Regions from separate parts of the Lawsonibacter sp. JLR.KK007 genome, predicted to be linked through region 2. Evidence: predicted binding sites of a transcription regulator. Region 2 holds the regulator's gene; the other holds the start of a gene.
What was found. Region 2 encodes Rex, which represses fermentation and respiration genes when NADH is low (regulators of the CRP and FNR family bind a similar motif). Its sites were predicted from a motif close to ATTGTTAANNNNTTAACAAT; they were not measured.

Region 1: the regulator Rex is predicted to act here: its motif matches at 4,444-4,463, upstream of VV088_RS12355 (acyl-CoA dehydrogenase).

Annotation. Positions count from the first base shown of each region.
Region 1 is NZ_JAYWSY010000002.1:510,912-525,687, forward strand. Features, by position in the region: gene VV088_RS12330 (hypothetical protein) at 1-260, shown strand, start outside; gene VV088_RS12335 (GtrA family protein) at 301-786, opposite strand; gene VV088_RS12340 (glycosyltransferase) at 783-1,487, opposite strand; gene VV088_RS12345 (3-hydroxyacyl-CoA dehydrogenase NAD-binding domain-containing protein) at 1,712-2,548, shown strand; gene VV088_RS12350 (RDD family protein) at 2,593-4,095, opposite strand; gene VV088_RS12355 (acyl-CoA dehydrogenase) at 4,589-5,731, shown strand; gene acrB (acryloyl-CoA reductase electron transfer subunit gamma) at 5,750-6,550, shown strand; gene acrA (acryloyl-CoA reductase electron transfer subunit beta) at 6,569-7,708, shown strand; gene dpsA (dipicolinate synthase subunit DpsA) at 7,840-8,715, shown strand; gene VV088_RS12375 (dipicolinate synthase subunit B) at 8,772-9,350, shown strand; gene VV088_RS12380 (hypothetical protein) at 9,397-9,564, opposite strand; gene VV088_RS12385 (helix-turn-helix domain-containing protein) at 9,658-9,909, shown strand; gene VV088_RS12390 (transketolase family protein) at 9,968-10,909, opposite strand; gene VV088_RS12395 (transketolase) at 10,911-11,756, opposite strand; gene VV088_RS12400 (hypothetical protein) at 11,920-12,597, opposite strand; gene VV088_RS12405 (RNA polymerase sigma factor) at 12,572-13,087, opposite strand; gene VV088_RS22800 (DUF3791 domain-containing protein) at 13,976-14,197, opposite strand; gene VV088_RS12410 (S-layer homology domain-containing protein) at 14,353-14,776, opposite strand, start outside.
Region 2 is NZ_JAYWSY010000001.1:1,215,277-1,230,052, reverse strand. Features, by position in the region: gene VV088_RS06840 (SMI1/KNR4 family protein) at 8-541, opposite strand; gene VV088_RS06835 (Mini-ribonuclease 3) at 545-946, opposite strand; gene VV088_RS06830 (DNA internalization-related competence protein ComEC/Rec2) at 1,102-3,414, shown strand; gene holA (DNA polymerase III subunit delta) at 3,416-4,462, shown strand; gene VV088_RS06820 (toprim domain-containing protein) at 4,533-5,123, shown strand; gene VV088_RS06815 (DUF2812 domain-containing protein) at 5,168-6,334, opposite strand; gene VV088_RS06810 (hypothetical protein) at 6,331-6,453, opposite strand; gene VV088_RS06805 (PadR family transcriptional regulator) at 6,450-6,761, opposite strand; gene VV088_RS06800 (sigma-E processing peptidase SpoIIGA) at 6,937-7,812, shown strand; gene sigE (RNA polymerase sporulation sigma factor SigE) at 7,814-8,536, shown strand; gene VV088_RS06790 (hypothetical protein) at 8,574-8,729, opposite strand; gene VV088_RS06785 (helix-turn-helix transcriptional regulator) at 8,879-9,106, shown strand; gene VV088_RS06780 (hypothetical protein) at 9,221-9,352, shown strand; gene VV088_RS06775 (redox-sensing transcriptional repressor Rex) at 9,363-10,016, shown strand; gene VV088_RS06770 (S-layer homology domain-containing protein) at 10,013-11,098, shown strand; gene VV088_RS06765 (hypothetical protein) at 11,193-11,336, shown strand; gene rsxC (electron transport complex subunit RsxC) at 11,662-12,969, shown strand; gene VV088_RS06755 (RnfABCDGE type electron transport complex subunit D) at 12,969-13,916, shown strand; gene VV088_RS06750 (RnfABCDGE type electron transport complex subunit G) at 13,913-14,455, shown strand; gene VV088_RS06745 (electron transport complex subunit E) at 14,473-14,776, shown strand, end outside.

The DNA.
Region 1 (14,776 bases), on a different contig from region 2:
CGGGAAGTTTCTTCCTCAACCGCCTGGAAACAGGCCGTACCGACATGGTCACCCCCCGAGGTATCCGGGTGGGGGCCACCCGGGAGGAGGTGCTGGCCGCCTATCCCGGACTCCTCTCCGACGAGAAAGACTGGACCTGGGCCTACCCGGACGACTACCTGTGGTACTGCGCCAATGAAGACGGCATTGGTCCGCACCTGTACTTCTACTTTGTCAACGACGTGGTCTATATGATCCAGATGGTCGATCTGTTCAACTGACAAAACCGGCCCGGAGGAAACAACCTCCGGGCCGGGATTTTTACGCTTTGAACACCCAAAACTTATTCATCAGGTAGTTGTAAAAAATGGTGACGCAGGCGGTGGGCAGCTTGGCCAGCAGGTTGGTCCAGCCCTGGGGCACCAGGGGGGCCACAAAGGGCAGGGACAGGATGCGGATGCACACCGCCAGGCTCACCGTGGAGATGAGTACATACCCCGCGCTGGTGAGCAGGTAGCGCACCGCCTCTCCTCTGGTAACCCGGTCCCGCCGCTCGAAGGTCCACAGCTTGTTCCACACGAAGGAGTGGATATTGGCCACCACATAGGCGATGGCGTTGGAGAGATAAGGACCGGCCACAACGGTCATCCCCAGCAGCGCCAGGGTGGGACCCTCCCGGATCACCCAGCGGTCCATCACGTAAAACACCGCGAAGTCCACCAGGGTATTGAGCACCCCGATCAGGCCGAACTTGATAAACTTTTTCAGGTCGAACAGCTGGATCAGAAATACGATTTTCTCTCTCATTTCCCGCTCCTGACTTTTTTACGGATGCGGAACACATCCCGGAACATCCGGGCGCTGTCCCGGATGACGTTCACCTTGGATTCCCGGAAGTTGATGACCGACACGGGAATCTGTTCCACCTTCAGCCCCAGCCGGTCCGCCCGCATGAGGACCTCGAAGTCGAAGGAGAAGCCGTCGGTGGTGCAGCGGGAAAAGATCTGCTCCGCCGCCTTGCGGCGGTAGCCCTTGATGCCGCACTGGGTGTCGTAGGGCAGGCCGGAGATCATGTGGGACAGCAGGCCGAAGCACTTGGACATCAAAATCCGCAGCGGGGGGTAGTTTTTGTAGCCCTCGCCCCCTATGCGCCGGGAGCCGATGACCAGACCGGCGTCCCCCGCCCGGAAGCGGTCCAGTATCACGGCGAACACGTCCACCCCGTAGGCCAGGTCGGCGTCGGTACACAGGATAACGTCCCCCTTGGCCGCCAGCATCCCCGTCCGGACGGCACAGCCCTTGCCCCGGTTGGAGGCATAGCCCTCCAGCCGGACGCGGGGGTCGCCGCAGCCGCGCACCAGCTCCGCCATGCCGTCGGTGCTGCCGTCGTCCACGATCAGCACCTCATAGTCCTGCGCCAGCTCCGCCAGCCGGGCGGACACTGCGCGGATCGTATCCAGCACGATCGCGCTCTCGTTATAGGCGGGGATCACCAGTGAAACATCCATCGGTACAGCGGCCTCCTGCATCTGTAAAGCTTTCCTTATCATATACTTGCCGGGAAAAAAAGTCAAGAACATCCCCGGCGGACGGAGGCGGGGACGCGATTTTCCTCTTGCCTTTCGGGAAAAAACAGGTTATACTGGTGAACCAGAGAGCGGGGCCGGATCTTCCGGTCATTTCCGCCGGAGCGTCCGGCATTATTCTACTATTTTTTAGGAGGAACAAAGTTATGAAAGTAGCAATCTTCGGCGCCGGCACCATGGGCAGCGGCATCGCCCAGGTCTTCGCGGCCAAGGGACACACCGCCCTGATGTACGCCAGCAGCGTGGCTTCCGCCCAGCGGCACAAGGACAACCTGGACAAGTCCCTGCAGAAGCGGGTGGACAAGGGCAAGATGGACCAGGCCGCCAAGGACGCCCTGATGGCCAACGTGCTGGTGGAGGAGAAGTCCGCCGCCGCCGACGCCGACCTGATCATCGAGTGCGTCAAGGAGGACATGGCCACCAAGAAGGAGCTGCTCAACGAGCTGGACGCCATGTGCAAGGAGGGCGCTATCTTCGCCTCCAACACCTCCTCCCTGTCCATCACCGAGATGGCTCTTGGCCTGAAGCACCCCGTCATCGGCATGCACTTCTTCAACCCTGTGCCCAACATGAAGCTGGTGGAGGTCATCCGGGGCGCCAATACCACCCAGGAGACCTTCGACGTAATCTGGAACCTGTCCAAGGAGATCGGCAAGGAGCCCGTCGAGGTGGCCGAGGCCCCCGGCTTTGTGGTCAACAAGATCCTGATTCCCATGATCAACGAGGCCGCCGACCTGCTGTACACCGGCGTGGCCTCCGCCGAGGGCATCGACACCGCCATGAAGCTGGGCGCCAACCATCCCATGGGCCCCCTGGCTCTGGGCGACCTGGTGGGCCTGGACGTCTGCCTGGCCATTATGGACACCCTGTACAACGAGACCGGCGACTCCAAGTACCGCGCCTCCCTGCTGCTGCGGAAGATGGTCCGGGGCGGCCTGCTGGGCCGCAAGACCGGCAAGGGCTTCTACGACTACAGCAAGTAAGCCGAATATGGATTCCCGCCCCTTCCGGGGCGGGAATTTTTTCACTATTCCGTCCATTCCATGGCAAACTCCACAAAGTAACTCTGCGTCTCACCCTCCTGGGCAAAGAGGACGCGCTCACCAAAGAAGCTGTATCCGGAAAAGCGCATCGCGCTGTCCACCTGAACGCCCTTCAGGCTGGCGTGGTAGTTGCCCTCCCCCTCCGTCAACGCTTCATAGAGGGCTCTGACCCCCTGATCGCCCAGCCTCCCCCAGAGGAAGGAGCGCATGGCCACGTAAATTTCGTCGTAAGGGATGCCCACACTGTAGGTTTTCTCCCCCTCCAGCGGGCCGCCGCCCTCATATGTCCGGGTAAAGACCACCTTGCGCAGTCTATCCCCCTCCTGGTCGAAGATAAAGTACCCTTCCGGCACGGGAGGCTCCCCCCACATATAGATGACCACCCCTTGGGAGGGCTCCTCCTCAAAGGTTCCCGCCAGAGTGAGGCGGCGGGGTACGTGTTCCTCCCCGTAGGCAAAGGCCATGCACTGGTTGTAGTTGTCCACAAACTCCTCCGCCGTCAGGCTTGCCCCCCGGTGGGGCGGACGGGCGGCCAGATAGCTGCCCCCCGCCATCAGCCCCAGGCACAGGGCCCACGCCGCCAGATAGCCCGCCACCCGGAGGTAATTCCAGCGGTTGTTCCAAAAGGCCCGCTCTTTGGTGCTGCCGTCCAGGTAAAGCTGGTCCGCCTCCCAGAACAGGGTTTTTTCGTGGTACACCTGCCAGCAGGCCCAGACCAGCATCCCGATCCCGGCGATGGAAAGCAGCGGGATGCGGCTGCCGATCAGCGTTTGGGCAAAGCCATAAAACAGCACCACGTAGACCGTCCGCTGACCCGCCTCCGCAAAATCCAGCTTGCTGCCGTCCTCCCGCAGGATTTTCAGCCCAAACAAGAGTTTGCCCGGGGTGGTCCCGGTGAGGGCGAGGGACAGGGTTTCCATCCCCAGCAGCAGTACCATGGCCCCCAGGTGCAGGAGAAACAGACTGCCCGCGTCCTCCGAAACCCGAATCAGGTTGATCCGGGCAGACAGCTGGAGGAGCACCACCAGCGCCGTGAGGCAGAGCAGGCTGTCGATCTCCCGGGCGAACAGCCGCCGCCAGGGGAAGATACACACCGGGTCCCGGTCCTGCTCCAGAACTCGCTCCTGGGCCAGACGGTTCAGATAGCGCCGGGCGTCCAGGGTGTAGAAGTCCGCGCCCTCCTGCCGCATGGCGCGGCACAGCTCCAGCGCCTGGTCCAGCGCCCGGCGCTCCGCCTCCAGGCCGCTCTCCCGCTCCGCCAGCGCCCGGTCCAGGGACTGCTCCCCCTTCTGCAGCGCGTGGATCTCCTCCAGAGAGAAGCCCAGCTGGCGCAGCAGCTTCACCCTTAATAAAATGTCTACATTTTCGTCGGAGTAGTTCCGGTAGCCGTTCTCCCCCCGGGCAGCGGAGAAAAAGCCCTGGTCCTCGTAGTAGCGGATGTTGGCCCGAGCCAATCCGGTCTGAAGCTCCACGTCCTTGATGGTCATCAAAATCAGCCTCCCATCCTTTGATTCAGGACCAGTATATACCATCAAGCGGCTTTACAGTCAATACCTGTGTCAAAAATAACCAAAGATATTTTGCACTTTTTGGCCCGATTCCCCCTCCCACAGGGCCTGGCTATGCAGGTTCCCCAATGGTTTAGAAGAATATGGATCAGATTTTATCTTTTGTACAAAATCAACCTCAAAAAACTGTCTAAATTGCCAGGGCTGTCCTACTTGCTTTCGATCCGAAAACCCGATATAATTTCAATGGTTAGACACTACATATGCCAAACCTGATAAGCGCCGCAACGGCGGGATGGACCCGTGTTGCTCTTTTTTCGCTTCAACTTTGTTAAAATTCTAACAAAGATGAGGGGCAGGTTTGGCGTGCTGTCATGTATCGTTTTGCACCCCTGCTCCCGGTCGAGAGAGGAGCGGGAGCAGAGGGGGCGCTCACGATAGTGCCAAGAATTTAAACTAGGAGGACTGCAAAATGGATTTTCACCTGTCTAAAGAGCAAGAGATGGTCCGCAAAATGTACCGCGAGTTCGCCGAGACCGAGGTCAAGCCTTTGGCCGAGGAGATCGACGAGGAGGAGCGCTTCCCCATGGAGACCGTGGAGAAGATGGCCAAGCTGGGCATGATGGGCATCTACTTCCCCAAGGAGTACGGCGGCGCCGGCGGCGACGTGCTGTCCTACGCCATGTGCGTGGAGGAGCTGGCCAAGGTGTGCGGCACCACCGCCGTCATCGTCTCCGCCCACACCTCCCTGTGCTGCGCCCCCATCTTTGAGCACGGCACCGAGGAGCAGAAGAAGAAGTACCTGCCCGACCTGTGCTCCGGCAAGAAGATCGGCGCCTTTGGCCTGACCGAGCCCGGCGCCGGCACCGACGCCTCCGGCCAGCAGACCACCGCCGTGCTGGAGGGCGACCACTATGTCCTCAACGGCACCAAGTGCTTCATCACCAACGGCAACGTGGCCGACACCTTCGTGGTCTTCGCCATGACCGACAAGTCCAAGGGCAACCGGGGCATCTCCGCCTTCATCGTGGAAAAATCCTTCCCCGGCTTCTCCACCGGCAAGCACGAGAAGAAGATGGGCATCCGCGGCTCCTCCACCTGCGACCTGATCTTTGAGGACTGCATCGTCCCCAAGGAGAATCTGCTGGGCAAAGAGGGCGGCGGCTTCAAGATCGCCATGCAGACCCTGGACGGCGGCCGCATCGGCATCGCCTCCCAGGCCCTGGGCCTGGCGGAGGGCGCCATTCAGGAGGCCGTCAAGTACACCCAGGAGCGCGTGCAGTTCAAGATGCGCCTGAGCCAGATGCAGAACACCCAGTTCCAGCTGGCCGACATGGAGTGCCGCACCCAGGCCGCCCAGCACCTGGTCTACGCCGCCGCCATGAAGAAGCAGGAGCACGGCGACTACAGCAAGGAGGCCTCCATGGCCAAGCTGTTCGCCGCTGAGACCGCCTCCGACGTGACCCGCCGCGCCGTTCAGCTGTTCGGCGGCTACGGCTACACCCGTGAGTACCCCGTGGAGCGCATGATGCGCGACGCCAAGATCACCGAGATCTACGAGGGCACTTCCGAGGTCCAGCGCATGGTCATCGCCAAGTATATGGGCGTAAAGTAAGATAGGAGGCAGATTGAAATGAAAATCATTGTTTGTGTCAAGCAGGTCCCCGATACCTCCGGTAAGGTGGCCGTCAACCCTGACGGCACCCTGAACCGCGCCTCCATGGCCGCCATCACCAACCCCGACGACCTGAACGCCGTTGAGGCCGCTCTGGTGCTGAAGGAGCAGACCGGCGCCGAGGTCATCGTCGTCTCCATGGGCCCCCCGCCCGCCGAGGGTATGCTCCGCGAGGTCATGGCCCGGGGCGTGGACCGCGCCGTGCTGGTGTCCGCCCGTGAGTTCGGCGGCTCCGATACCTACGCCACCTCCCAGATCCTGGCCGCCGCCATCAACAAGATCGGCGTGGACAAGGACGACGTTGTCATGTGCGGCCGTCAGGCCATCGACGGCGACACCGCCCAGGTGGGTCCCCAGATCGCTGAGAAGCTGGGCCTGCCCCAGGTCTCCTACGCCGCCGAGATCACCAAGGAGGGCGACACCATCACCGTCAAGCGGATGCTGGAGGACGGCTACATGACCATCAAGGTCAAGACCCCCTGCCTGATCACCTGCATCAAGGAGCTGAACACTCCCCGTTACATGAGCGTGAGCGGCATCTTCGAGTGCTACGACAAGCCCTACGAGATCTTTGACTACAACACCCTGAAGGACGATCCCCTGATCGATCCGGCCACCATCGGTCTGAGCGGCTCCCCCACCAACATCCTGACCTCCTTTACTCCCCCCCAGAAGGGCGCTGGCATGATGCTGGAGGGCGCCGACAAGGCCACCTGCGAGAAGCTGGCCGGCATCCTGGCCGCCAAGCACATGATCTGAGAAGGGAGAGTATAAATTATGTCTAATTTTGATAGCTCCGCCATCCAGGAATTCAAGGGTGGCGTCTGGGTATTCTGTGAGCAGCGTCAGGGCAGCATGATGCCCACCTCTTACGAGCTGATCTCCGAGGGCCGCAAGCTGGCCGACGAGCTGGGCACCAAGCTGTACGGCATCCTTCTGGGCGAGGGCATCGAGGGCATTGCCAAGGAGCTGGGCGGCTACGGCGCCGACGGCGTGTACGTCTGCGACCACCCCCTGCTGAAGAACTACACCACCGACGGCTACACCAAGGTCATCTGCGACGTGATCGAGGAGTACAAGCCCGAGATCATGCTCATCGGCGCGACCAACATCGGCCGCGACCTGGGTCCCCGCTGCGCCGCACGCCTGCACACCGGCCTGTGTGCTGACTGCACCCACCTGGATGTGGACATGGGCATCTACAAGGACTTCCTGAAGGCCAACTCCACCCTGGCTCCCGAGCGCATCGACGCCACCAGCCACGCCGTGGTGCTGGGCCAGAAGCATGACGTCTCCCGGGACCTGAAGATGACCCGTCCCGCCTTCGGCGGCCATCTGATGGCTTCCATCATCTGCCCCCGGTTCCGTCCCGCCATGGCCACCGTCCGTCCCGGCGTCATGAAGAAGGCCGCCTTTGATCAGGCCAAGGCCGATGCCTGCGAGATCATCAAGCCCAGCTTCGAGCTGACCGAGGCCGACATGCAGACTGAGGTCGTCGAGGTGGTCAAGGCCGCCAAGAAGCTGGTGGACCTGATCGGCGCCGACGTGGTCGTCTCCGTGGGCCGCGGCATCTCCAAGGACGTGGAGGGCGGCATCAAGCTGGCTGAGGAGCTGGCTGAGGTCCTCGGCGGCGTGGTGGGCGGCTCCCGTGCCACCATCGACTCCGGCTGGCTGTCCGCCGACCATCAGGTGGGTCAGACTGGCAAGACCGTCCACCCCAAGATCTATGTCGCGCTGGGCATCTCCGGCGCCATCCAGCACAAGGCCGGTATGCAGGACTCCGAGTGCATCATCGCTGTCAACAAGAACGACACCGCCCCCATCTTCGAGATCGCTGACTACGGCATCTGCGGCGACCTGTTCAAGGTCACCCCGCTGCTCATCGAGGCCATCAAGGCCGCGAAGGCTGCCAAGTAAGGTTTTTTCACAAGGCAAGAGCGCCTGTCCCATTTGGGACAGGCGCTCTTTTTTCACCTCCGCTCCCCCTGGGCCATACAATGGAAGTAGAAACCCACCGCCCTGCGGCTGGCGGTCCTGGAGGTACATCTATGAAACACGAACTGAACATTTGGGTGGTGGGCGGTGACCTGCGTCAGGAAAAGCTGGCCCAGCTGCTGGCTGAGGACGGCCACACAGTCCACACCTACGCCCTGGGGGAGCCCCAGGAGGCGGTCCCCAGCCTCACAGCCGAGCCCACCCTGCGCGGGGCGGACAAGGCGGACTGCGTCATCCTTCCCCTCACCGTCTCCACCGGGAGCGGACTGCTCAACGCCCCCCTCGCCCAGCCAGACTACCCGCTCGCCCCCATCCTCGACCAGCTCTCCCCCCGCCAGTTCCTCTGCGGCGGCCGGATCGACCCGGAGACCCAGGAGCTGGCCCGGGAACGGGGCCTCACCATCCACGACTACTTCGCCCGGGAGGAGCTGGCTGTGGCAAACGCTGTCCCCACAGCAGAGGGGGCCGTTCAGCTGGCTATGGAGCATCTGCCCATCACCATCCACGGCTCCAAGGTGCTGGTCATCGGCTTTGGCCGGGTGGGACGGCTCACCGCCCAGCGTTTTCAGGCCCTGGGCGCCCGGGTGAGCGTGGCCGCCCGGAAATACGACCAGCTGGCCTGGGCCCAGGCCATGGGCTTTGGAGCCGAGCACCTCGCCCAGCTCCAGGGGTGGCTGTGCGGCTACGACCTGATTGTCAACACGGTCCCCGCCCAGGTCCTGGGCCGGGAGGAGCTGGAAGACCTGAAGCCCGACTGCCTGATCCTGGATCTGGCCTCCAAGCCCGGCGGGGTGGATCTGGCCGCCGCCGGCAGCCTGGGACTCACCGTCATCTGGGCTCTGGCCCTGCCGGGGAAGACCGCGCCGGTCACCGCCGGGGCCGCCATCCGGAGCACCATCTACAACATGCTGCGGGAAATTGGATGCTAACGGCGCAGCCGGGCCTCAACCGGCGGATGCGTCAAAAAACGAAAGGAAGATCATCATTGGAAGACAAAACCATCGGATTTGCGGTATGCGGGTCCTTTTGCACTCACGCCAAAGCGATGGAGGCGCTGGAGCAGGTCAAGGCCCGGTTTCAGCGGGTGGTGCCCATCGTCTCTGAGACGGCGGCGGACACCGACACCCGCTTTGGCACAACCCACGACCTGATGCGGGAGATGGAGCGCATCTGCGACCACCGGGTCATCCGCACCGTGAAGGGGGCGGAGCCCATCGGTCCCCAGAAGCTGCTGGATCTGCTGATCATCGCCCCCTGCACGGGCAACACCCTGGGCAAGCTGGCGGCAGGGGTGACCGACACCAGCGTCACCATGGCGGCCAAGGCCCACCTGCGCAACTGCCGCCCCCTGCTCATCGCCCCCTCCACCAACGACGGCCTGTCCGCCTCGGCAGCCAGCATCGGCGCGCTGCTGCCCCGGAAGTACATCTACTTCGTCCCCTTCGGGCAGGACGACTTTGAGAAAAAGCCCACCTCCCTGGTGGCCGACTTCTCCCAGGTGGCCGACGCCGCCCAGGCGGCCCTGGAGGGCTGTCAGCTCCAGCCTCTGCTGCTGCGGGCATGAGCATTCCATGCAAAAAGCAGGCCATCTATGGGATGGCCTGCTTTTCCTAACCTTGTATATTCTTTTTATGAAGCGCGTTAAGAGAAAGCTCTCCAGCCAATTTGAACAAAGCATCTGCGGCAACCTGTTCTACAGAAAGACCTCCTGCATTCTTGCCTACACTCTGATAAAACTGATACACCGCGTCATCCAAACTGATGGTAATTTTTTTCATCTCGATCACCTCAATGCAGCAGTATATCATATTTTTGTGTATTACGCAAGTGCGTATACGCAAATGCGATAATTTGAATACTATATCCTTGAGGTGGTCAATTTGTCTGTCAAGGATGCAGTTGCGGCCCGTTTCATGGATTTGTGCAAAATGCGTAGCATCAAAGCAAACGAGCTCGCCACATTATCCGGTGTCACACCGTCAACGGTCTATAGTATGCTGGACAGCAGACGGAGAGATGTGTCTATTGTTACCATCAAAAAGCTCTGTGACGGTCTGGACATCACCCTGGGAGAGTTCTTTTCCACCCCGGCTTTTGACAGCCTAGAGCAGGAAATTCAATAGGACCTTTTGGAAGAAAACCGCCCCGCCTGTCTGTGCGACAAGCGGAGCGTTTTTTCTGTTACTTCCCGCAAAAATCCTTCGCGACCTCGACGATGTGCTCTGCGGACAGCCCGAACTGCTTGAGCAGGGCGGCGGCGGGTCCGGAGTGGCCGAACTCGTCGTTGACGCCGATGCGGCGCACGGGGGTGGGGCACTTCTCGGCCAGCAGGGCGCAAACCGCCTCGCCCAAACCGCCGATGACCGAGTGCTCCTCGCAGGTGATCACCTTGCCGCACTCCTGAGCGGCCTTCAGCACCAGCTCCTCGTCCAGGGGCTTGATGGTACACAGGTTAATCACCCGGGCGGAGATGCCAGCCTCAGCCAGGGTCTTGCCCGCTTCGATTGCCTCGCTGACCATCAGGCCGTTGGCGATGATGGCCACGTCGCTGCCCTCCTGGAGGACCTCGCCCTTGCCGATTTCAAACTGAAAGTTGGCCTCGTCGTGGAACACGGGCACGGCCAGACGGCCAAAGCGCAGGTAGACGGGGCCTTTATACTCATAGGCGGCTTTCACTGCGGCCCGGGCCTCCACGTCGTCAGCGGGGGACATGACCACCATGCCGGGGATGGAGCGCATCAGGGCAAAATCCTCGCAGCACTGGTGGGAGGCTCCGTCCTCGCCCACGGAGATGCCGCCGTGGGTGGCCCCGATCTTCACATTGAGATGGGGGTAGCCGATGGAGTTGCGCACCTGCTCAAAGGCCCGCCCGGCGGCAAACATGGCAAAGCTGGAGGCGAAGGGCACCATCCCCATGGCGGCGGCTCCGGCGGCCACGGCGATCATGTTGCCCTCGGCGATGCCGCAGTTGAAGTGCCGCTCGGGGAAGGCTTTTTTGAAGGTACCCGTCTTGGTGGCTCCCGCCAGATCGGCGTCGAAGACGATCAGGTCGTCGTGCTCCTTGCCCAGCTCAGTCAGAGCCGCGCCGTAGCTGTCCCGGGTCGCGATCTTTTTCAGTTCCATCTTACATCGCCTCCACTTCCGCCAGCTGAGCCTTCAGCTCAGCCATGGCCTTCTCATATTCCTCGTCGTTGGGGGCCTTGCCGTGCCAGCCGGCCTGGTTCTCCATATAGCTGACGCCCTTGCCCTTGGTGGTCTTCATCACGATGGCGGTGGGAGCGCCCTTCGTCTCCCGAGCCTGGGCGAAGGCGGACTCGATCTGGTCGAAGTCGTGGCCGTCGATCTCCACCACATTCCAGCCGAAGGCTTTCAGCTTTTCAGGGATGGGATAGGGGCTCATGACCTTGTCGATGGGGCCGTCGATTTGCAGTCCGTTGTTGTCGATGACGGCGCACAGGTTGTCCAGCCCATAGTGGTGGGCCAGCATGAAGGCCTCCCACACCTGACCCTCCTGGATCTCGCCGTCGCCCAGCAGGGCGTAGATCCGGCAGGTTTTTCCCTGGTGCTTGGCGGCCAGCGCCATACCGGCGGCCACAGAGATGCCCTGGCCCAGGGAGCCGGTGGACATGTCCACGCCGGGGACGGTGTTCATGTTGGGGTGGCCCTGGAGGTAGCTGTCGATGTGGCGCAGGGTGGGCAGATCGTCCACGGGGAAGAAGCCCCGCTCCGCCAGAGCGGCGTACAGCCCCGGCGCGGTGTGGCCCTTGGACAGAACGAAGCGGTCCCGGTCCTCCTTTTTGGGGGCCTTGGGGTCGACATTCATCTCCTTGAAGTAGAGGTAGGTAAACACGTCGGCGGCGGACAGGCTGCCGCCGGGATGTCCGGCCTTGGCCCCATGGGTCCCCTCGATGACGCCCATGCGCACCTTGCAGGCCGTGGCCATCAGCTGCTTTTTCTCACTGGCTGTCATAATGCTCTCCTTCTATCAGAAAAATTTCTTGGTTTTGCTGCCTTTCATTATAAAACAGCCGCCTGGAAAATACAAGGGGAAGCAGGTTCAAAATGGTTGGCATTTGGTTGGATAAATAGCGGAAGCGGGCCGGTTTCCCGGCCCGCTGTGTATAAGGCTGTGTTCAATCGTTTCCCGTCACCGCGTAAATACCCACGGTCACCTCCGCGTCCGGGTCGGTGTTTTCGTTGACATTCACGCTCGTAAAAACCTCGCTAAACGCGCCGCCCTCGAATATCTGGGCGCCCAAGCTGTCATCCTGGTCCTCGCTGGTGGTGGTCACGCCGCCGAACCAGTTGTAGGTGCCGTCCTCCTCCAGCTTGCCCACGTCTGCCGTCATCGTCCAATTGTCGATGGTCCCGTCCACGGTCACGCTGATCTTGCTGCCCTCGGCCGCGTCCTCATAGACATAGTGTTGGTCCTGGGCCAGCGCGTCGGTGATATCGGCCACATCTTTGCCGTTCACCATCAGGACAGCCCGGCCGTCCCGGTTCTCCAGCCGTGCTTCGGGGACGGAAATCACAGACACCTTTTCCCCTTCCTCCGTGGTCAAATCCATCCGGTACTGGTCCACCTGAACGGCGTTCCGAAGGGTGAGCCAAAACTCCTGGGCGGCTTCCGGGTTAGCGGCGGACACCCCCATCACCATCATAGCCACAGCGGCGGCAGCAATCAGGGCGGTGCGCAGGGGACGGAAATGCTTCTTATTGGTCTTCTCAGTCATGGCGATAATCTCCTCAATTTTATCCTCGGGAGCGCTCAGCTCCCGGCACGCTTCACGGTACAGTTTTGGGTCGAACATAGACAGATTCCTCCCTTTCTTCCTCCTGGGACAGCTCCTTCCGGAGCCTGGCCCTCGCCCGGAGCAGCCAGGTCTGGACGGTGGACACGTTGGCCCGCATGGCGGCGGCGGTCTCGGCCACGCTCAGCCCCTCGTAGTAGTACAGGTAGACGGCCAGACGGTATTTGGGCTCCAGCGCCATCACCGCCTCCAGCACCTCGGCCTTGGCCGGGTCCTCCAGGACGGCGGTCTCCTGCCACTCCTCCATGGGGACCGAGGTCCGCCGCCAGAACGAACGCAGCAACCTGCGGCTCTCGTTCACCGCCACCCGCAAAATCCAGTGCTTCACATGCTCCTCGCTCTCAAAGTCCTTTTTGCACTCGTACAGCCGTAAAAGCACCGTCTGCATCACATCCTCGGCGTCCTGGGGATTGTCCAACGCATGATACGCCACCCGGTAGATGGTGTCCCCATAGGTCCGCGCCGCCTGGGCAAACGCCTCGTCGGTCACTGCCGCTCACCTCCTTGGAAATCTGTTCTGGAAAGGCCTTTCATAAAGTAATATCCATGAGCGTGGGATAAAATCTCAGAGGACTGAAAAATTTTTCAGGATTGCGCCAAAAGCCCCCTTTGCATTACAAAAGGACACTTACAAAAACCGCAGAACTGCGGCACTTTTAAGATTGATTAAACAGGGAGGCCGACCCCGGCCCCCTGTTTTTTCATGTTCCCGATAGGCCGCACCACTTCCCGCAAGGAAATGCGAGAGCGTCAGCGGATCGCATCAGAGCGACGGCAATTCCCACGGGTGCCAGCCTCCCCCATACCGCCAGCCTATCGGCGGGGAATTGCCATGGAGCGGAACCAACCTTTGACCCCGCCTTGCTCCCAGCCGCCGACAACCGCCCAGCCGCCAGCCGTGGCGGGCCACCCAGCCGCCGTCACCCCAGCAACGCCACGTTCAATACAAAATCTTGTCTTTTAGCGACATACATAACACGCCTTTCCGCCACAATTCTCCGTGGCAGATAACATATGACAACATTATGAAATGCAATATATGCCTTAATAAAGAAAGTGACACCGTTTCCAGTGTCACGACCTTATGCAATATACTAAAGTCTACCGTACCCCAGGCTCCTTCTTATAAATCGATATTATATAGTCAGGCCCCTGTGTCCATAGACCTGTCTCTGTATCACACAGCAAAGCGTATGTTCTTGACTGCACGAACTTGCCTAACACTATATCACATGCTGTATTATAATCTTCCGATAAAATCGTGACCACCATAGAAACTAAGTTACTTATGCAATATTGCTTTCCGGCCTTATCTACAGCCATATTTTCTCACTCCTCATAAATTTAATTCTACTCAAGGAGACTACACTCTTAAACACTAACTCCCGCCTACTATACCGTCCAAATGCTTAACTATATAATCTACCCCCATCAGGTGTAGATACTCATAATGCTCCCGTATATAGCTAAAAAGACTGTACGCCTGAAATACCTGTGCCGCACTAACATTATCGAGTTTATGCTTCTCCATATATGCCATGAAACAACTGTTTTGCAAGAATATAATATCATCACTCAACGAACTCACCTCGACAAACATTATGATAAGTAGCTAACAACCTAAACTGCAATTCTAACACAGAACTCTCTATACACTTCTCAAGAATAGTGCTAAACACTACCATGCATATACCAAGAATAGGCGACCCCAGCACTCCGTACTGAGGTCGCCACAAATGCTAACAGTAACATGAATTAATTAAGGCTGTCGATTAACTGCTGAATTTCCTCCTCGGTGAGTGGCTCACCAAAGCCCTTACCACTCTCCTGCTCCTTGCGATACTCATCTGGATAAAAATACTGCTTAATTCTTTCATTTATATAAACCGACATATCAGGGCCTTTTCCACCCCACTGCGTACCAGCAATACTTGTCACATCAACTTCCTTATAATACACCCCATCCAGAGTAACTGCATTATACGCATGATTACGCTCAAGTACCGGAATAAACTCGCAGTAGATACCCTCATAATCCAACAGTCTCTTGTACGCCTTAGACAAGCCTTCGCATACACCATGACCAATAACTAACGGGCCATACTCGTTATGAGCCATCCACGCTTCCATATCATAGTTAGTCTCGTCACCATACTGGCAATTAGAAGTGAACCACATA
Region 2 (14,776 bases):
CCAATGTTCAATAGGGGAATTCCGCAAAATAGTCCACATCGTCCCCGTCGGTGAGCCAGCGTTCGAACCAGCCTAAAAAGTTCTGGCGCTGGCAGCAGGGCTGGACGCCCAGTTCACAAAAATGCCAGACCTCGCCCCGGCAGGGGCCGGTGATGACCAGCTCAAAGGTTTGACCATCGCCGATATCGATCAGTTCCAGCGTCCCGCTGGTAAAGGGGTTGCCGAAGGGCGGCTCCTCGCCCTCCTCCAGGTTGTCCCAATCCACCCAATACTCCTGATAGCGGAAGGGTTCCCTGTAGTTTTCCACCTCCCGCTTTGCTCCGAGGGGCAGAACGTCGTAGCCGTCGAACATGTCACAGCCGTCGCCCACCTCCAGCAGGAAACGGCGGTAGCCCTCGGGAAGCACAATCCCGTGCTTCTGCTCAAAGGCGCGGATTTCTTCCTCAGACAGGACAGGCCCCATTTGGATGTTCTGTTCCTTGATTGCCGTTTTGATTCGTTCCAAAACGGCGTCGTATTCTTCCGGTTTGTAGATTGGCATGGTTTATTCCTCCATCATAGCGGCAAATAATTCGTTCAGCCGTTCCGTCCGCCCCTGGAGGTAGAGCCAGCCGAACAGGGCCTCCAGGCCGGTGGCGGTCTGATACTGGACCCGGCTGGCGGCCTTGGGGATGGAGTGGGGGGCGGTGTTGCGGCCCCGGCGGAAGACGTCTCCCTCTTCCTCTGAGAGGAGGGGCTGAATTTTTTCAAACCGCTCCGCCTGGGCGGGGGCGGCCACATATTGGACGGTAGCCTTGTGCAGGTCTTTGGCCTTGGCCCGGCCGTGGAGCACCAGCCAGGAGCGGACCATCAGCTCATACACGCCGTCCCCCAGGTGGGCCAGCCCCAGGGTGGACAGAGACAGCAGGCCGTCCCGATCCAGATTCAGATGAAAATAGTCGGTCATAGCAGGGCGCTCCTTTTTGGAAAGTGGGATGATTTTATCATACTTTGCCAAGGATGGCAAGGGGGACTCCTTTCGGCGGACGGAGGGAGTTCGCCCTTGCAATTTTCCTGCAAACATGATACCCTTTAGAAAACACTGGGAGAGGGGGGAGGACTGTGCGCATACTGGCCGCCTTTGCCTTCTCCTTTGCCGCCGCTATTTTCCTCACCATCTACGGCGGCCTGGACGCCCTTCTGCTGCCGCTGGGCGGGGCGCTGGTTGTCATAACATTGCTGCTGGGGCTGCTGGTCCGGCGGAAGAGCCGGGCCCGGACCCGGACGATGCTCATTCTGTCCGGCCTGGCGGCGGGCTTCCTGTGGACGGCGCTGTACATGGCGGTGTTCTTCCAGCCCGCCCAACAGCTGGACGACCGCACCGTCCGCCTCACCGCCGCGGTGACCGACTGGCCCCAGGAGGGGACCTACGGCGGCTATACCGTCCTGGTCCGGGCGGACACGGAGCAATGGGCGAAGGTGTCCGCCATCCTCTATGTGGACGAGCAGGGGGCGGACCTGCGTCCCGGCGACCGAGTGGAGACCATCGCCCACTGTACCCTGGGGGACCGCACCTTTGCCGGGGAGGCCATTACCTACTACACCGCCAAGGGCATTTTCCTCCGGGCCACGGCCTATGGCCGGCTGGAGGTGGAGCGTCCGGACCACATCGCGCCCCAGTATTTCGCCGCCTGGGCGGCCAGGGCGCTGAAGGAGGGCATCGACGCCGCCTTCCCGGAGGACGTTGCCGGCTTTGTCAAGGCCCTGGTGACGGGCAACCGGGACAGCCTCACCGACGAGTTCACCACCTCCCTGGAGCGGGCGGGGCTGAGCCACACGGTGGCGGTGTCCGGGATGCACCTGGCCTTTCTGGCCGGACTGCTCACCACCCTGCTGGGGCGGGGCAGACGGAGCGCCGCCGTCCTCACCATCTTCTGGGTGGTGCTGTTCTGCGGCATCGCGGGCAATACCCCTTCGGTGCTCCGGGCGGCGGTGATGATCCTGCTGCTCCAGTTCGCGCCCCTGCTGGACCGGGAACGGGACGGTCCCACCGCCCTGGCGCTGGCTCTGCTTCTGCTGCTTTGGACCAACCCCTTTTCCGCCGCCCACATCGGGCTTCAGCTGTCCTTCACGGCGGTGGCTGGCATCCTGCTGGTGTCCGACCGGGTGCAGGACTGGCTGCTGCGGAAGCTCCACATGGACGGCCTCCGGAAGCCCAAGGGCTGGGGAGAGCGGCTGCTGCGGACAGCCCCGTATTTTGTGGTGTCCTGCCTGTCCGCCACGCTGGGAGCCTCGGTGCTCACCATACCGCTGGTGGCCCTCCATTTCAACATGGTTTCCCTCATCGCCCCTCTGTCCAACCTGCTCACCCTGTGGGCCATCGGCTTTCTGTTCCTGGGGGGACTGGGGGTGGGGACGCTGGCTGTCTTCCTGCCCGGTCCGGCGGCGGCGCTGGCCCTCCCCTTTGTCTGGCTGGCCCGCTACCTCCAATGGGTGGTAGACTGGCTGTCCAAGCCCGCCTTGGCGGCCCTGCCGCTGGAATCGGTGTATTACCGGGCCTGGCTGGTGCTGGTTTACGCCCTGCTGCTGGTGTTTGTCCGCACGAAGGGACGGCGTCCGGTGTGGATGCCCCTGGCCGCCGGATTGGCGGCGCTGGTGCTGGCGGTGGCCCTCACCCGGGCCTCCTTCTACACCGGAGGGCTGGCAGTGGCCGTGCTGGACGTGGGTCAGGGCCAGAGCGTGCTGGTTCGGACGGGGAACTTTTTCACCCTGGTGGACTGCGGCGGGGACAGCCGGGACGACCCCGGCGACGTGGCTGCCGGCTACCTCCAGTCCCTGGGCCGCAATCAGATCGACCTGCTGGTGGTGTCCCACTACCACTCCGATCACGCCAACGGCATCCCTCAGCTGCTGAACCGGGTCCGGGTGGGGGAGATCGCCCTGCCCGACGTGGAGGAGGACGCCCCGCTCCGGGCGGCCATTCTGTCTGCGGCGGCGGAGAAGGGCATCCCGGTGCGGCTGGTCCGGGAGGACACCCGCTTCGCACTGGCGGAGGACCGGACGGTGTCGGTGTTCGCCCCCGTGACGGAGGCGGGGACCACCAACGAGCTGGGGCTGACGGTGCTGGCTGCCGTTGGACAGACCGAGGTCCTCATCACCGGCGACATGGAGCAGGAGGGGGAGCTGCGTCTGGTGGAGAGCATCCCCTTGCCGGAGGTGGAGATCCTGGTGGCGGGCCACCACGGCTCAGAAACCTCCACCACCCCTGAGTTGCTGGAGACGGTCCAGCCCCGGCTGGCCCTCATCTCTGTGGGACAGAACAATTCCTATGGCCACCCCTCTTATGACACCCTGGTCCGCCTGGATGAGGCGGGGGCCGCCATTTACCGCACCGATCTGTACGGCACCATAGAAGTGCAGTGGAAGGAGAACTGATATGCCGCCAAAACGAAGCAAAGACAAGGAAAAGCCGGATATATCCGGCTTTCTCAAGCTGAAGAAGGAGCTGTCCGCCGGGAAGCCGGGGCAGCTGTACATTTTCCACGGGGAGGAGACCTACCTGCGGGAGTACTACCTGGACCGCCTGCGGGAGGCCGTCCTCACCGGGGGGCTGGGGGAGTTCAACCGCCATGAGATCAACGCCCGGGAGATGAGCCCCCACGCCCTGGAGGAGGCGGTGGACTGCCTGCCCATGATGGCGGAGCGGACCCTGGTCCAGGTCACCGACTTCGACCTGTTCAAGGCGGCGGACAAGGAGGCCTATATCCGCATCCTGTCCAGTCTGCCAGAATACTGCTGTCTGGTGTTCCTCTACGACGTCATCGACTACAAGCCAGACGCCCGCACCAAGCTGGCGGCGGCCCTGAAGGAGCACGGCACGGCGGTGAACTTCGCCCGGCAGGAGACGTCGGAGCTGGTGAACTGGATCCGCCGCCACTTCCGGTCCATGGGCAAGGATATCGAGCCCCGCCTGTGCCAGGAGCTCATTGAGCTGTGCGGCGACCTGATGCAGAACCTGAAGCAGGAGATCGAGAAAATCGGCGCCTACGCCAGAGGACCCGCCATCACCCTGGCGGACATCCAGGCGGTGGCGACCCCTCAGCTCAGCGCCGTGGTCTTCCGCATCGCTGACGCCATCGGGGAGAAGCGGTTTGACGAGGCCGCCGGGGTGCTGGGGGACCTGTACCGGATGCAGGTGAAGCCCGGGGAGATCATCGGGGCCTTTGGCGGCCAGATGCGGCAGATCTACTCCGCCCGGCTGGCCCTGCAGCAGGGGCGGGACGCCAACTACGTGGCCCGCCTGTGGGGGATGCGGTACCCGGCCAACCGGCTGATGAACAGCGCCCGGCGGTTTTCCCTGTCCTGGTGCCGCCGGGCGGTGATCCGCTGCGCCCAGACCCACGCGGCCATGCGTTCGGACAGCGGCCAGACCCCGGAGGAGCTGATGACCACCCTGCTGCTGGAGCTGACCAACACGGCGTAGGGAGGTGGACCGCCTTGATTGAGGCGCTGATGACAGCGTTTGAGACGGCAGAGAAGGGAGGGAAGGACCCATGCTGTGCATTCGGGAGGCCATCGTGGTGGAGGGCCGTTACGACAAAAACACCCTGTCCCAGGTGGTGGACACGCTGATTCTGGAGACAGGGGGCTTTCAGCTCTTCCAGGACCCGGAGCGGATGGCCCTGCTGGACCGGGCCGCCCGGCGGCGGGGGCTGGTAGTGCTCACCGACTCCGACGGGGCGGGGTTCGTCATCCGGAACCGGATCAAGGGGGCCATCCCGGCCCAATTTTTGAAGCACGCCTACATCCCCGACATCTACGGTAAGGAGCGCCGCAAGCGCCGGCCGGGGAAGGAGGGCAAGCTTGGGGTGGAGGGGATGCCGCCCCAGGTGCTGGAGCAGGTCCTCCGCCGGGCGGGGGCCACCTTCCTGGAGGAGGAGGCTCAGGCAGCCCTCTCCGGTCCGCCGCTGACCAAGGGGGACCTGTTCGCCGCCGGACTGGCCGGGGGACCGGGGAGCGGAGAAAAGCGGCAGGCCCTGCTGAAGCGGCTGGAGCTGCCCGAGCACATGTCCGCCAACGCCCTGCTGGCCGTCCTTAACGGCTGCTACAGCCGGGAGGAGGCGGAGGCATTTATCAGCGGCTAGAGGAGCGCAAAAAGGACCCTTTGCGAAGGGAGGCTTTTTTTGCGCTAACGGACCATATCCACGATCTCGTCCAGACAGCCGGTGAGGTCGCCGCTGCCCCTATACCGCACCACCACGACCTTATCCTCCAATGCGGCGGCAGCGGTGTGGTAGACGCCGTTCTCGCTGTCGGCCACAGACAGCCAGTCCGCCCCCGCGTCGGGGTAGTCCCGGATGGTCCAGGCCACGGCACTCTTATCCAGCCAGGGGAACTGGCCGTCCAGCTTCATGGAATCGGTGAGGAGGTCCTTTGCCGCTGGGACGGCCAGAAAGGACAACCAGCCGGGGAAGTCGGACCAGGATACCTCCAGATAGAGCATCCGTTCGTCTATAGCTTCGAAATCCCAGGACTGCCGCTGATTCCAGCACAAGAGGGAGCCTCGCCAGCTGCCCGAATCCGTCCCCAGAGTGATCCCCGTTTCCTGATCGGTTACATACAGCGGAGGGAATTCAGTCACAGGTCCGGGGAGGCTCATGCTGCGTCCGATGGTGTTCAGGAAGCACAGGAGGAACAGCAGAAGGGCGACATAGGCGGCCCCCGCCCAGGAGAAGAACTGCCGGCTGGGGAACCAGAGCCGGAAGCGTTTGGGTGGAGCGCCCTCAAGCTCCCGGATGACGGCGGCCAGCTCCCGGACCCGGGAGTATTGGACCGCAAGATTCAGGAGCGGGCGGAGAAAAAGGAACAGCAGAACCTCCCAGACAATGATGTTGGAGGACAGCAGCTTGGTCAGTGGTGTTCCGCCCCAGAACAGGGCGGTGGTGCAGATGGTCAGGCAGGCCAGCACAATGAGAGCCATCTGAACGCACTCCTTCCGGGCCTTCCGGTACAGCTTGTTCCACTGCTCCAGCCGGATATCCGGATCAGTGTGGGGTTCCGGGGCGCGGGGGTCGGCGGAGGAGAAGATGAGCATCTCGTGATTGACAGTACCTACATGCCGCCAGCTGCACTCCTGAAACAGGTCCACCATGCCGTCGGGGAAGTCCGCTGCCAGAGAGAAGGCGTAGGGCTCCAGCCGGTAGCGGACCTGTTTTGCTTCCCCTTTTTCAAAGGTACACACCAGAGGGCGGTACTTTTTCAGGAAAAGCCCCCTGGCGGCCATATGTTCCAGCCATTGTTCCAGTCCCCGTACGTCATACATGGACACGGGGGTCAGTTTCCAAACGTGGTTCATAGCATTACCTCCTTGTCAAATGCCTCCAGAAACAGCCCCTGAAGAACCATCTCGTCCAGCCACTCTTGGACGCCCTGGATGTCCAGCAGGGAACAAGGGATCGCTTTTTTTACCATCATCGCAATTCCTCCTCTCCGTCCGTCACGCAGGTGCGCAGGCGGTCCAATTCCTCCTGAAAAGCGTCCCGGCCCTTATCTGTGATCTGATAGGTCCGCTTGCGGCCGTCCACCGAGATTTCGGCAATCAGCCCCTCGTCCTGGAATTTGGCCAGCAGGGTATACAGCGTCCCCGGCCCCAGCTTCACCCGGCCCGTGGTTTTGCGGGCGACAAATTCGGTGATCTCGGTGCCGCACATCTCCCGGCTCAGGAAGGACATAAGCACATAGTACATGGGTTCGGTGAGCGGTCCCTTTTCCCGTCCCGCCATCGACGGACCTCCTCTCTCTTGTCGTGTTATAATATCGTCTAACGATATTATAACACGAGATAACCGCCCGGTCAAGAGGAGCCTGACAAAATCCGCCCGAAACCCCTATCAAAATTCTGACCGCTTTTTTCCGGCCAAGCCCCTATAATAGGACGTGCTGAAGGGGGGAGAGACTGTGACGGTCATCTATGTGGATACGCTGTTTCTCCTCAACGCCCTGGTGGACTATCTGCTCCTTTTGGCCGCCGCCCGTCTGGCGGGGGAGCCTCTGCGCCGGGTGCGCTTCGCCCTGGGAGCCATCCTGGGGGGCGGGTACGCGGTAGCCATTTTCCTGCCGGGACTGGGCTTTCTGGCCCATCCTCTGTGCCGCCTGGCCTCCGCCGCCCTGATGCTGCTGGTATCCTATGGGGGGAGCCGCCGCCTGCTGCGCCAGGGAATTTTGTTTGTAGCCCTGACCTGCGCCTTTGGGGGAGGAGTGGTGGCCATTGGTCTGCTGGGGGGGACAGGACTGTCTCTGGGCGGCGGGGTGTTTTACTCCGCGCTGGATCTGAAGGTGGTGCTGCTGTCGGCGGCGGTGTGCTACGGGGTGCTTACCCTGGTGTTTCAGCGTCTGGCGCGGCACAGTGCGGCGGACGGGGAGCTGGTCAACATAACGCTGCGTCTGGGGGAGCGGTCCGTGGCCCTCACCGCCTTGGTGGACACCGGGAACACCCTTACCGACCCGGTGTCCGGCCGTCCGGCAATCGTGGCGGAGGGGGAGCGGGTGGGGCCGCTGTTCCCCCGGGAGCACCGCCCCGGCCCCGCCGACCTGCGGGACCCCGCCGCTGCCCTGACCCGCCTGGGGACGGGGGCGTGGCGGTCCCGATTCCGCCTGCTGCCTTACCGCAGCGTGGGGGTGGACAGGGGGCTGCTGCTGGCCCTTCGGGTGGACGGGCTGGAGTGGAAGGGGCAGCCGCGGGGACCGGCGCTGGTGGCCCTTTCCCCCACGCCGGTGTCCGACGGGGGCGGCTATCAGGCGCTGGCCGGACCAATGGATGAAAGAGGTGTTTGAGATGAAAACAGTTTACATAAAGCTGAAGGAAGGGCTGACGGCCCTCCTCACCCGGCTGGGACTGCTCCTGCCCGGAAAGGTCATGTACATCGGTGGGAGCGATACCCTGCCGGTCCCGCTGAAGCGGGAGGAGGAGGCCGCCCTTATCGCCCGCCTGAAGGAGGGGGACGCCGAGGCCCGGAACCAGCTCATTGAGCATAACCTGCGGCTGGTGGCCTACATCGCCCGGCGGTTTGAGAACACCGGCATCAACATTGAGGACCTGATCTCCATCGGCACCATCGGGCTGATCAAGGCGGTGGGCACCTACCAGCCGGAGAAGGCCATCAAGCTGGCCACCTACGCCAGCCGGTGTATTGAGAACGAGATTTTGATGTACCTGCGAAAAACCGCCAACCAGAAGACGGAGCTGTCCTTCGACGAGCCGCTGAACACCGACTGGGACGGCAACGAGCTGCTGCTGTCCGACATCCTGGGTACCGACGAGGACCTGGTGGTCCAGCCCCTGGAGGCCGACGTGGACCGGCAGCTCCTCCGTCAGGCCATGGAGCGGCTGGACAACCGGGAGCGGCACATCATTACCCTCCGCTTCGGCCTGGACGGACGGCGGGAGTGCACCCAGAAGGAGGTTGCCGATCAGTTGGGCATCTCCCAGTCCTATATCTCCCGGCTGGAGAAGCGGATCATCGCCCGGCTGAAAAAGGAGATCGTGAAGATGATGTGAAAAGGGGCCCCCTCGGCGAGGGGGCCCGGTGTGAGTCTTACAGCCTTCGGCACAGGAGTTCAAATGTGCTCCCGTCTGTGGTGTTGACGGTGAACAGGCCACGCCTGTCATCCGTCACAATGTCAGCGATGTTCAGGCCATCACTGTCATTCAGCAGATCGAAAAGCTTATCTTTAAAATAATTGAGATCCATTTCCGTCACCTCCTTCTCTGTCTGTGTTGGTGTCAGTAACGTGTGGAGATAATAGCACACAGAATGACCTTTGTCAACGTCGTTACGACGTTTTCGGCATGTTTAACTAAGGCCCATTCACCTCTAAACTATTGGTGAGGTGATCATGAATGAAAGAAGAGTATCGCGAGCAGTATCGGAAGTTCGGTTTGAATGTGGTTTACTATAGAAAAAGTCTGCGGGCAACTCAACTTCAGCTTGCAGAAATGCTGGATATCGAAAGGAGCCACATCAGCGCCATCGAGCTGGGGAATGTGGGGGTGTCCATGGACCTGATCTTCAAAATGTGCGAGGTGTTCAAGATCAAGCCCAAGGATCTGTTCGATTTCCGGGACTAAGGCGTGGGACCTTCCGGTCCTGTTTTTCCCTGTGGATTTGGATTGACCGTCAAAGGGCTGGATGCTATAATATATGCAGGAAGCTGTGCCCATGTCAGGAAAGGAGCGGATCAGATGAACAGCAATTTAGCCTATCAGGAGGAAGCGTGGGAGGAGCTGACCGGCGGCGAGATCGTGGCCATGCCTCCCCGGTCCATGTTTAACCATAATCGGGCAGCCGTTCGAATTGCCCGTCTTTTGCCCTGACGTGTGCCGGATGAAACGAAACGCAAAGGTATCTACCGCGGTGATCCGCCGCCTGCCCCGGTATTACCGGCAGCTGTCTGAGCTGCAGGAGGCGGGGGTGGTGCGCATCTCCTCCAGCGCTCTGGGCAAGTCCATAGGGCTGACCGCCTCCCAGATTCGCCAGGACCTGTGCTGCTTTGGCGGCTTTGGCCAGCAGGGCTACGGCTACAAGGTGGACGGCCTGAAGGAGGAGATCGGGGAGATTTTGGGCATCAGCCGGGGCCACACCCTGATTGTGCTGGGCACGGGCAACCTGGGCCGAGCCATCATCCGGAACTTCCGCTTCTCGGCCAACGGCTTCCGCCTGCTGGCCGCGTTCGACACCGATCCGGCGGTGGTGGGCACAGAGGTGGCCGGGGTGCCCGTCCGCCACGCCGATGGACTGGAGGACTTCCTGGCCGCCCACCGGGTGGACGTGGGGCTGCTGACGGTGCCCATCGCCGCCGCCCAGCGGATGGGGGACCGGCTGATGGAGGCCGGCGTGAAGGGCATCTGGAATTTTACCAACTATGAGCTCACCTGCACCAGACAGGACGTGGTGGTGGAGTCGGTCCATTTTTCCGACAGCCTACTCACCCTGAGCTACCTGATCTCCCAGCGGGAGGATATGGAGGAACACCAATGAAACAGTACCTGCGCCCTCTTGGGCTTGTTCTGACCTTGCTGCTGCTGGCGGCGGGCGCCTATGCCGCCACCTCCGGGGACAGCCTTGTGTCCCTGAGCTACCTGCGGGACACCTTTTCCGCCAAAGGCGTTCAGGCCGGGGAGGAGGCGGGGAACCGCCTTTTGCAGAAGACCTATGACGAGGCCAAGGCCAAGCTGGACGCCGCCTTCCGGGGGAGCGGAGGGGCCGCCTCCGGAAGCTCCAGTGAGACCCTCCAGCGCCGGGAGTGGCCGGACGGCCAGATCATTACCCTGTCCACCGGGAGCGTCTTTGTTCTGCTGGATGGCTCCGCCAATGTGGTCCACACCGGCGCGGTGGTGGACGTCACCACCGGGGTGGAGGCTGCCTCCGGCTCGTCACTGATCCAGAACCACCGCTACATCGTGGGGGAGAGCACCGATGCGGCGGTGACCATCCGCTCGGGTCAGGCGGCCATCGGCCTGCAGGGGGGCTATACCCTGTCGGCTGGGAAGACGGAGCACACTCCCTTCTACGACGTGACCCAGAGCGACTGGTTCTACGCCCCTGTGGGCTACGCCTATGAGAAGGGGCTGTTTTCCGGCATGGACGCCAACCACTTTGCCCCCAACGAGTCGATGAACCGGGCCATGCTCATGTCGGTGCTTCACCGGCTGGCCGGGTCCCCCGCCCTGGTGACCCAGCTGGCCTTCCAGGACGTGGCGGGAAACAGCTGGTACGCCCAGGCGGTGCTGTGGGGGGCCTCCCAGGGGATCACCTCGGGGACGGGAAATGGCAATTTCAGCCCCGACGGCCTGGTCACCCGGGAGCAGGCCGTGGCCATGATGTATAACTATGCCACCCAGTACATGCACCTCGCTCCAGGGGCGGGGGCCGACCTGTCCCGCTACGCCGACCTGAGCCGGCTGAGCAGCTGGGCCCGGCCCGCCATGGCCTGGGCGGTGGAGAAGGGGATTGTCAGCGGAGTGGCCAACGGCTCCACCCTGACCCTGGACCCCCAGCGCAGCGCTACCCGGGCGGAGATGGCCACCATGCTCCGGGCCTTCTGCGAAAATATTTTGTAAGGCTCCGCACCCATCGCCTCCCCGGACCATATGATGGTATCGAGAGCGGCAGACAGCCCTCTTAATACTTTCATAAAATCAGGAGGTACTCATTATGGGGTGCTGCAATAACAGCTGGGGCGGCAGTAGCTGCCTGTGGATCATCCTTCTCATCATCATCCTGTTCAGCTGCGGCGGCTGGGGCAATAACGGCTGCTGCAACAACAATGGCTGCTGCAACAACGGCTGCGGCTGCTGAGAGGTCCGGTCCGGGGCGCGGGGGGATGTTCCCTCCGCGCCTGTTTTATACTCCGGTTTTGAACTATACTCTTCGGAAGGGAAAAATTTTGCCGAAAAATGGGACAAGGCTCCAGGAAAAAAACTTGCAATCCTGTCAAGACTGGTGTATCATTAAGCATACGTAGCAAGACCGGCGGTTTCAGCAAAAACAGAGGAAGGGACCGGCGGGTTTTGTCGTGTGTCCGGCTTGGTCGGACACGGCAGCCGCAGCCCGGCACTGGAGAGGGCAACGCAGAAGCGGGCGGCGGTATCCCAGCAAGTTATTAGGGAGGTCGAAAACTTACATGAGCAAATTTCTCAAACGATCTGCGCAGGGCGCGCAGGTCCCGCACGAAAAGCGGACTTCCAATCAGGAGACCGTGAAGATGCCTCTGCCCTCTAAGATCGTCCTGTCCATGGGACAGCACATCGGCGCCCCCGCCGCACCCCAGGTGGCCAAGGGCGACCAGGTCTTTGTGGGCTCTGTGGTGGGCAAGGCGGGCGGCTTTGTCTCCTCTGACATCCACTCCGGCGTGTCCGGCACAGTGGACGGCATCATCACCATCACCGCCCCCAACGGCGCGCCGCAGACCGCTGTGGTCATCATCCCAGACGGCAAGCAGACGGTGGACCCGGCCATCGCGCCCCCTGCTGTCACCGATCTCAAGTCCTTCCAGGATGCCGTCCGGGCCAGCGGCCTGGTGGGTCTGGGCGGCGCGGGCTTCCCCGCGGCGGTGAAGCTGGCCCCCAAGAATCTGGACGAGATCGACACCCTCCTCATCAACGGCGCCGAGTGCGAGCCCTACATCACCTCGGACAACCGCTGCTTCCTGGAGGACACCCAGTACATCCTGGACGGCATCCAGGCGGTGATGAAGTATTTGGAGATTCCCAAGTGCGTCATCGGCATCGAGGGCAACAAGCCCGAGGCCATCGCCAAGATGAAGTCCGCAGCCACTGCCGGCATCGAGGTAAAGGAGCTGCCCTGCCGTTACCCCCAGGGTGCGGAAAAAGTTCTCATCGAGAACTGCACCGGCCGGGAGGTCCCCTTCCCCGGCCTGCCCTCTGATGTGGGCGTGATTGTGATGAACGTCACCTCGGTGGCCTTTGTGGGCAAGTACCTGGCGACAGGCATGCCCCTGACCACCAAGCGCCTCACCGTGGACGGCGACGTGATCAAGGAACCCAAGAACGTGGAGGTCATCATCGGCACTCCCGTGCAGGAGCTGATGGACTTCTGCGGCGGCTTCACCGAGGAGCCGGGCAAGGTGCTCTACGGCGGTCCCATGATGGGCAACTGCATTGCCAACCTGGACCAGCCCATTTTGAAGAACAACAACGCGGTGCTGGCCTTCTCCAAGAAAATGGCCCAGATCCCCAAGGCTACCAACTGCATCCACTGCGGCCGGTGTACCAACGCCTGCCCTCTGGGCCTGTCCGCCAAGGAGATCGTTCAGGCCTACAATGACGGCAACGTGGAGCTGCTCATTGAGCTCAACGCCGACCTGTGTATGAGCTGCGGCACCTGCTCCTTCGTCTGCCCGGCCAAGCGGCCTCTGGCTCCCTCCATCGCCCTGGCCAAGATTATGATGAAGAATGGAGGTAAGAAGTAATGGACAATAAGCTGATTGTCACTGCCGCGCCCCATATTACCGGCGCGGACAGCACCCAGAAGATCATGGGCCGGGTGTGCCTGGCTCTGTGTCCGGCTCTGGTCGCCTCCGTGATCATCTTCGGGGTGAACGCCCTGATCCTCACTGCGGTCACAGTGGCCGCCTGCGTCTTCTTCGAGTGGGGCTACTGCAAGCTGATGGGCCGTGAGGTCCCCGTTGCCGACCTGTCTGCCGTGGTCACCGGCATGCTGCTGGCCTTCAATATGCCCGCCTCCATGCCCTGGTGGATGGCCATTGTGGGCGCGTTCATCGCCATCGTCATCATCAAGCAGCTCTTCGGCGGTCTGGGCTTCAACTTCGCCAACCCCGCTATCGTGGGCCGCATCGCCTTGGCGGTGGGCTTTGCCAGCCGCATGGCCAACTACCCCAAGCCGGAAAACGGCATCGACGCCCTGGCCTCCGCCACTCCGCTGGCGGTGGAGAAGGGGGTGCTGGGCGCCGGTGAGTACGTCACCCTGCTGCTGGGCAACCACGGCGGCGTGCTGGGCGAGACCTGCGCCATCGCCATCCTGGTGGGTGGCATCTACCTGATTGCCACCAAGGTGATCAGCCCCATGATCCCGGTCACCTATCTGGCCACCGTGGCCGTGCTGTCCCTGATCGGCGGCTATGACCCCATTGTGCAGCTGCTCTCCGGCGGCCTGATGCTGGGCGCCTTCTTTATGGCCACCGACTATGTCACCTCTCCCACCACCGATAAGGGCAAGCTGATCGCCGGTATCTTTATGGGGGTTGTGACCTGCGCCATCCGGTTCTTCGGCACCATGAGCGAGGGTGTGTCCTTCGCCATCCTGCTGATGAATCTGGTGACCCCCTATATCGACGCGCTGACCCGGCAGGATAAGCTGGGTATCGCCAAGAAGAAGAAGGAGGCGGCAGCGAAATGAGTAATTGGAATAAGGTATTTAAGCCTATCGTGGTGCTGTGCGTCATCTGCGTCGTCATTACCGGGGCGCTGGCCGCAACCAACTCTGTCACCGCCCCTATCATCGCGGAGGCCACCCGCCTGGCCCAGGAGCAGGCCCGTGCCGAGCTTCTCCCGGAGGCGGACAGCTTTGAGAAGGTGGAGAACGTTGCCGTGGAAAACGTCTCCGACGTCTACGCCGCCACCAATGGCGCCGGCTATGTCATCACCAGCACCGCCAAGGGCTACGGCGGTACCATGACCGTTATGGTCGCGTATACTCCTGATGGCACCATCAAGCAAATCAAAGTGACAGAGCAGGGCGAAACCCAGGGCATCGGCAGCAAGGTAGCCGGTACCGCCTCCTATTGGGAGCGTTATCAGGGCCAGCCTGCTGCTGAGCTGAAAATCAACAAAGACGGCGGCACCATTGACGCTGAGAGCGGCGCGACAATTTCCAGCCGTGCGCTGGCCAAAGCGGTCAGCTCCGCCAATGAGGCGTATAACGCTGTGAATTCTTGAAAGGCAGGTGAGTCAAGATGAGTGAAAACAGTAAAATAAAAATTCTTACCAACGGCATTCTGAACGAGAACCCGGTCCTGCGGCTTGTCCTGGGCACCTGTCCCACCCTGGCCGTCACCACCATGGCTTCTAACGGCATCGGCATGGGGCTGGCCGCCACCTTTGTGCTGCTGTGCTCCAACATTGTAATTTCCGCCCTGCGGAACATCATCCCCAACCAGGTCCGTATCCCCTGCTACATCACCGTGATCGCCGGCTTTGTGTCGGTGGTGCAGATGGTGGTCAAGGCCTATGTCCCCGACCTGGACAAGGCCCTGGGCG